Regions from separate parts of the Ruminococcus sp. SR1/5 genome, predicted to be linked through region 2. Evidence: riboswitches for the same ligand, from Rfam matches in the RefSeq annotation. Region 2 holds a riboswitch; the other holds the start of a gene.
The links. Region 2 has a riboswitch for ZMP and ZTP ahead of CK1_RS16435 (formate--tetrahydrofolate ligase). Riboswitches for the same ligand answer to the same signal wherever they lie in the genome.
Positions count from the first base shown of each region.

Region 1: another riboswitch for ZMP and ZTP. It lies ahead of CK1_RS00260 (IMP cyclohydrolase); the one in region 2 lies ahead of CK1_RS16435 (formate--tetrahydrofolate ligase).

Region 1 covers NC_021014.1:45,689-49,116, forward strand. Annotated here, with positions in the region: gene guaB (IMP dehydrogenase) at 1-326, shown strand, start outside; gene CK1_RS00255 (peptidoglycan recognition protein family protein) at 475-1,152, shown strand; ZMP/ZTP riboswitch at 1,250-1,331, shown strand; gene CK1_RS00260 (IMP cyclohydrolase) at 1,418-2,131, shown strand; gene CK1_RS00265 (phosphoribosylaminoimidazolecarboxamide formyltransferase) at 2,170-3,354, shown strand.
Region 2 covers NC_021014.1:3,278,716-3,282,143, reverse strand. Annotated here, with positions in the region: partial or broken gene CK1_RS16440 (sodium-dependent transporter) at 90-1,489, shown strand; ZMP/ZTP riboswitch at 1,730-1,811, shown strand; gene CK1_RS16435 (formate--tetrahydrofolate ligase) at 1,886-3,428, shown strand, end outside.

The DNA of each region.
Region 1 (3,428 bases), 3.2 Mb from region 2:
GAAGAAAATATAAAGTATATCGTGGAATGGGATCTATCGCAGCTATGGAGAATGGCAGCAAGGATCGTTATTTCCAGGAGAATGCAAAGAAGCTTGTGCCGGAGGGTGTTGAGGGTCGTGTTGCGTATAAAGGACACGTTGAGGATACCGTATTCCAGCTGATCGGTGGTTTAAGATCCGGTATGGGTTACTGTGGAGCAGAAAATATTGAGAAGCTTAAGACAACAGGCAGATTCATCAAGATTTCAGCTGCATCTCTTAAAGAGTCACATCCACATGACATCCACATCACAAAAGAGGCTCCAAACTACAGTGTAGATGAATAATAAAGGAAAAAAGGTAAGACCGGTAAAAAGTCACCCAGGCCGTCCCATAGCGGGCGGCCTGTTTCCGTAAAGAAAACTTCCTCCGGGTCTTCCAGAAGAAAAAGAAGTCTTTGAGAAAAAGAACCCGATCAAGATCCTGCAGAGGATTGTGCTGATATGTATCATTGTGATCGTTGCTTTTGCTGCGTGTGCGTTAGGATACGCATTTTTTGAGATGCGCATGGAACAGAGTGAAACTCAGTCCGGACAGGAAGAGATATCCGGGAATGCCAGCGGAAATGGCGGACCGGAACAATGGCAGGCAGAAGGAGCACCTTTTATTGATGTGGAGCTTCTGACACCGAATTCCTATTCCAGACCACAGATTTCTATGGAACAGGTAAATTATATAGCCATTCATTATACGGCCAATCCGGGATCTACTGCCGTATCCAACCGGAATTATTTTGAAAATCTTGCGACAACGCAGGACAACAAAGTCAGCAGTCATTTTGTGGTAGGGTTGGAGGGAGAAGTGGTACAATGTATTCCCACTTCGGAAATATCCTATGCCACAAATTCCAGAAATGTAGATACCATATCCATTGAATGCTGCCATCCGGATGAAACAGGGCAGTTTAATACAGCAACCTATGATTCGGTGGTAAAGCTGACAGCGTGGCTTTGTACACGCTTTGGACTGACTTCGGATCAGGTGATCCGTCATTATGATGTCACAGGTAAAGACTGTCCGAAGTATTACGTGGAAAATCCCGATGCATGGATCCAGATGAAATCAGACATTGCAGCACAGATCCAGACAGATTATGCATTACAGGGGAAATAAAGTGTTATTGTTTATTTTGTGAGCAACAAGAAGTCTGGAAAAATAATTTCTGAAAATAGGGGCTTGAAAATTAAGAAGAAGTATTGTAGTATAACAGCAGAAGCTGCATGACTGGCGGAAAGTAGGATTACCTACAGGGAGTGCAGTGAAGTGAGAAGCCGACCGCCTGGGCAGCCTGATAAGGGGTGTCCAGGCGGTTTTTTGTTACCGTTCATATCCTGGGATGAGCCCCGGGCCTTACATTAGACAAGGAGGACTGTGAAAAATGACGACATTTTCACTTGAAAAAGAACTGAAAGAAAATTCCTATCCGGGAAGAGGAATTGTGATCGGACGTTCCGCTGACGGGAAACATGCAGTTACTGCATATTTTATTATGGGAAGAAGCGAGAACAGCAGAAACCGTATTTTTGTTGAGGATGGGGAAGGAATCCGTACACAGGCTTTTGATCCATCCAAGCTTACAGACCCGAGCCTGATCATTTATGCACCGGTACGTGTCCTTGGAAATAAGACCATCGTAACAAATGGTGATCAGACAGATACGATCTATGAGGGAATGGACAGACAGCTCACCTTTGAACAGTCTCTCCGCAGCAGAGAGTTTGAGCCGGATGCGCCGAACTATACACCTCGTATTTCAGGTGTTCTTCATGTTGAAGACGGTAAATTCAATTATGCGATGTCTATTTTAAAGAGCAATAACGGAAATCCGGATTCCTGTCTTCGTTATACATTCGCCTATGAGAATGCGGCGGCAGGACAGGGACGTTTTATCCATACTTATAAATGCGATGGAAATCCACTTCCAAGTTTCGAGGGAGAGCCGAAGCTGGTAGAGATCCCAAGCGATATTGATGAGTTTACGGATCTCCTCTGGAAGAGCCTGAACCAGGATAATAAAGTTTCTCTCTTTGTTCGTTTTATTGACATTGAGACAGGAAAATATGAATCCAGGATCGTAAACAAGAATAAATAAGAAAATAGGGATATCACAGAGAACGGAGGAGCTTTTTCATGAAAGAATTACAGTTAAAATACGGATGTAACCCAAATCAGAAACCATCAAAGATTTATATGGCAGATGGAAGTGAGCTTCCGATCCAGGTACTCTCCGGAAGACCAGGATACATCAATTTCCTGGATGCCTTTAATGGCTGGCAGCTGGTACGTGACCTTAAGAAAGCAACCGGACTTCCGGCAGCAACTTCATTTAAGCATGTATCTCCGGCAGGTGCTTCCATCGGACTTCCGCTGAATGAGACACTGGCAAAGATCTACTGGGTAGATGATATGGACTGGAAGAATTTTTCCCCGCTTGCATGTGCGTATGCAAGAGCAAGAGGTGCAGATCGTATGTCATCATTTGGTGATTTCATTTCTCTTTCTGATGTCTGCGACAAAGATACCGCAATGCTGATCAAGAGAGAGGTTTCTGATGGTGTGATCGCACCTGGATATACAGAGGAGGCTCTTGAAATTCTGAAGCAGAAGAAAAAAGGCAATTACAATGTGATCCAGATCGATGAAAATTATGTTCCGGAACCTTTGGAGCACAAACAGGTATTTGGAGTCACCTTTGAGCAGGGCCGCCAGGAGCTGGCAATTGATGATGCGCTGATCTCCAATATTGTAACAGAGAATAAAGAGCTTACGGAAGAAGCCAAGAGAGATATGAAGGTTTCTCTGATCATCCTGAAATATACACAGTCCAATTCTGTATGCTTTGTTAAGGACGGACAGGCTATCGGCGTTGGTGCAGGACAGCAGTCCCGTGTACATTGTACACGCCTTGCAGGCCAGAAAGCAGATAACTGGTATCTCCGTCAGTGTCCGAAAGTACTGGAGCTTCCGTTTAAAGACACGATCACACGTGCGGAGAGAGATAATGCCATTGATGTTTACATTGGTGAGGAATATATGGATGTCCTTGCAGATGGTGCATGGGAAAAGACATTCACGGAGAAGCCGGAAGTGTTCACAAAAGAAGAGAAGAGAGCATGGCTGGATGGTCTTACCGGCGTGACACTGGGATCCGATGCATTCTTCCCATTCAGTGATAATATCGAGCGCGCATATAAGAGCGGTGTAAAATATATTGCAGAGCCGGGTGGATCTGTACGTGATGACGCAGTTATCGATACATGTAATAAGTATGGAATGGTGATGGCATTTACAGGAATCCGCCTTTTCCACCACTAAAAGATGCATGCCTTGGCCATGATATGCAGCTGAAATAAAAGATAAAAAATATAAAGTCCCGAATCTGAATTTCT
Region 2 (3,428 bases):
TGCACTTATCTTTATTTAAGGTAAGATATAGCTGTTGGGCTGAAGGTTTCAGCCTATATCAAATATATACTTGAAGAGGGGAAATTGAAATGAAAGAAAAAGGAAGCAGCTTTTCCGGCTCAATAGGCTTTGTCCTGGCGGCAGCCGGAAGTGCAGTAGGAGTTGGAAATATCTGGAGATTTCCATATCTCTGTGCCAAAGATGGCGGAGGACTTTTCCTGCTGGTTTATCTGGTACTGGTACTGACTTTTGGATTTGTACTGCTGACAACGGATGTAGCACTTGGGAGAAAGACAAAGAAAAATGCATTGAGGGCTTTTGAATCTCTTGATCCAAAGTGGAAATTTTTAGGACATTTAACGTTTCTGGTTCCGGCATTGATCATGACCTATTATTCTGTTATCGGTGGATGGATCGCAAAATATTTTTTACTTATATTATTTCTGATGGGAAAGATGCGGCTTCAGATGGATACTTTACATCATTTATTACATCAGATATTGCACCCATTGTATTTATGCTGATCTTTCTGGCACTGACTGCCTGGATCGTATTTCGTGGTGTGGAAAAGGGAATCGAAAAGTTTTCCAGGATCATTATGCCGGGGCTGATTCTTCTGATCGTGATCATTGCCATTTTTTCACTGACACTGTCCCATACTGATACGGATGGAACTGTCCGCACCGGTATGCAGGGGCTGGCTGTTTACCTCAAACCGGATTTTCATGGACTGACGGTAAAACGTTTCTTGGAGATCCTTTTGGATGCGATGAGCCAGTTATTCTTTTCCTTAAGTGTATCTATGGGAATCATGATCACTTATGGTTCTTATGTGAAAAATGAAGTTAATTTAAATAAAGCAACAAATCAGATTGAGATCTTTGATACCGGCGTTGCGTTTCTTGCAGGAATGATGATCATACCGGCTGTTTTTGTATTTCTCGGAAATGATGGAATGGCTTCCGGTCCAAGCCTGATATTTATCTCACTTCCAAAGGTTTTTGACGCCATGGGAGTATTTGGCCGTCCGGTGGCAATTGCATTTTTCCTGATGATGGGATTTGCGGCACTGACTTCCTGCGTGTCTGTCATGGAGACACTGGTTGCAAACTGCATGGAACTTTATCATAAGCCACGTAAGAAAATGTGTGGTGCTGTCGGAATCTATTCTCTTGTTACAGCAGTACTGATCTGCCTTGGTTATAACAAACTGTATTTTGAACTTAAACTGCCAAATGGTTCTGTTGGACAGCTTCTGGATGTGATGGATTATATCAGCAACAGTTTTCTGATGCCGTTTATCTCACTTTTGACAAGTATTCTGATCGGCTGGGTGATCGGCCCTGACTGGATCATAGGAGAAGTGGAACGAAATGGGGAACACTTCAAACGGGCAGGGTTATATCGCTTTATGATCCGTTATGTAGTGCCGGTTGTAATGCTGATATTATTCCTGGTATCTACAGGATTTGCAGATTTGATTTCATAAGTGTGGTAATATGTTTATGGCGTCTGGACAGTCGCATTAACGGATGACCAGTACAAGATACGATTAAACAACAGAGGATTTGATGAAAAAAGATATGTACGAATGTTGGAGAGAAAACTAGTACATAGAACGGAAATGATTCAGAAAATTAGACATAGCTCACTTTAAAAGTGAAAAAATAATTTGATAATTTCTTGACAAGTACTAATAAATATGTTAGTATTCAATCATCAAATTAATAAAGTCTTCGGTGACTGACGGAATTGTGGGATAACCACGAGGGAGCCGGAGATTCGATGAGTCGACCGTCTGGGCAGTATTTGAAGAAATTCAGATACTGCTCTTTTTTATGGGATAAAAAGATCCGGACGGTTGCTGCGGAGAAAGGAGAACATTATGGGATTCAAAAGTGACATCGAGATCGCACAGGAGTGCACAATGGAGCCAATTACCAAGATTGCAGAGAAAGCAGGTATTGATGACAAATATCTGGAGCAGTATGGTAAATACAAAGCAAAGATCGACTATAATCTCCTGAAAGAAACAGACAAAAAAGACGGAAAGCTGATCCTTGTAACAGCCATCAACCCGACACCGGCAGGTGAGGGAAAAACGACTACAACCGTAGGTCTTGCAGATGGAATGCAGAAACTTGGAAAGAATGTTATGGTAGCTCTTCGTGAGCCATCTCTGGGACCGGTATTCGGTGTCAAAGGCGGTGCGGCAGGCGGCGGCTATGCACAGGTAGTTCCGATGGAGGATATAAACCTTCATTTTACCGGTGATTTCCATGCGATCGGTGCGGCAAACAACCTTCTTGCAGCAATGATCGACAACCATATCTTCCAGGGTAATGAGCTGAACATCGATCCGAGAAAGATCACATGGAGACGTTGCGTGGATATGAACGACCGTCAGCTTCGTAATGTAGTAGACGGACTTGGCGGAAGAACAAACGGTATGCCGCGTGAAGACGGATATGACATCACTGTAGCATCTGAGATCATGGCAGTTCTCTGTCTTGCAAGTGATATCAAGGATCTGAAAGAGAGACTTTCCAGAATCATCATCGGATACACTTACGGTAAGGTTGCTGAGCAGAAACCGGTAACAGCAGGAGACCTCCACGCAGAGGGTGCTATGACAGCACTTCTGAAGGACGCTCTGAAACCGAACCTTGTACAGACACTGGAGCATGTTCCGGCGATCGTTCACGGCGGACCATTCGCAAACATTGCTCACGGATGTAACTCCGTAACCGCTACAAAGATGGCTATGAAGCTTGCTGATTATGCCATCACAGAGGCTGGCTTCGGTGCAGACCTTGGAGCAGAGAAATTCCTGGATATCAAGTGCCGTATGGCAGGTCTTACACCAAGTGCAGTTGTTATCGTAGCAACCGTACGTGCCCTGAAATACAACGGTGGCGTTGCAAAAGCGGATCTTAACAATGAGAACCTTGAGGCTCTTGAAAAAGGTATCCCGAACCTTCTGAAGCATGTAAGCAATATCAAAAATGTATACAAGCTTCCATGTGTGGTAGCTATCAACGCATTCCCGACCGACACCAAGGCAGAGCTTGATTTTGTGGAAGCGAAATGTAAGGAGCTTGGCGTAAACGTTGCACTTTCCGAGGTATGGGCAAAAGGCGGCGAAGGCGGAATCAAGCTTGCTGAGGAAGTTCTCCGTCTGGTTGAAGAGCCTAATGATTTCACATATGCATACGAACTGGAAGGTTCCATTGAGGACAAACTGAACCAGATCGTACAGAAGGTTTACGGTGGCAAGAGAGTGGTTCTGACTGCAAATGCCCAGAAGCAGGCGAAACAGCTGGAGGCACTTGGATTTGGCAACTGTCCGATCTGTGTAGCTAAGACTCAGTACAGCTTAACAGACGACCAGACAAAGCTTGGTGCTCCGACAGATTTCGAGGTAACAG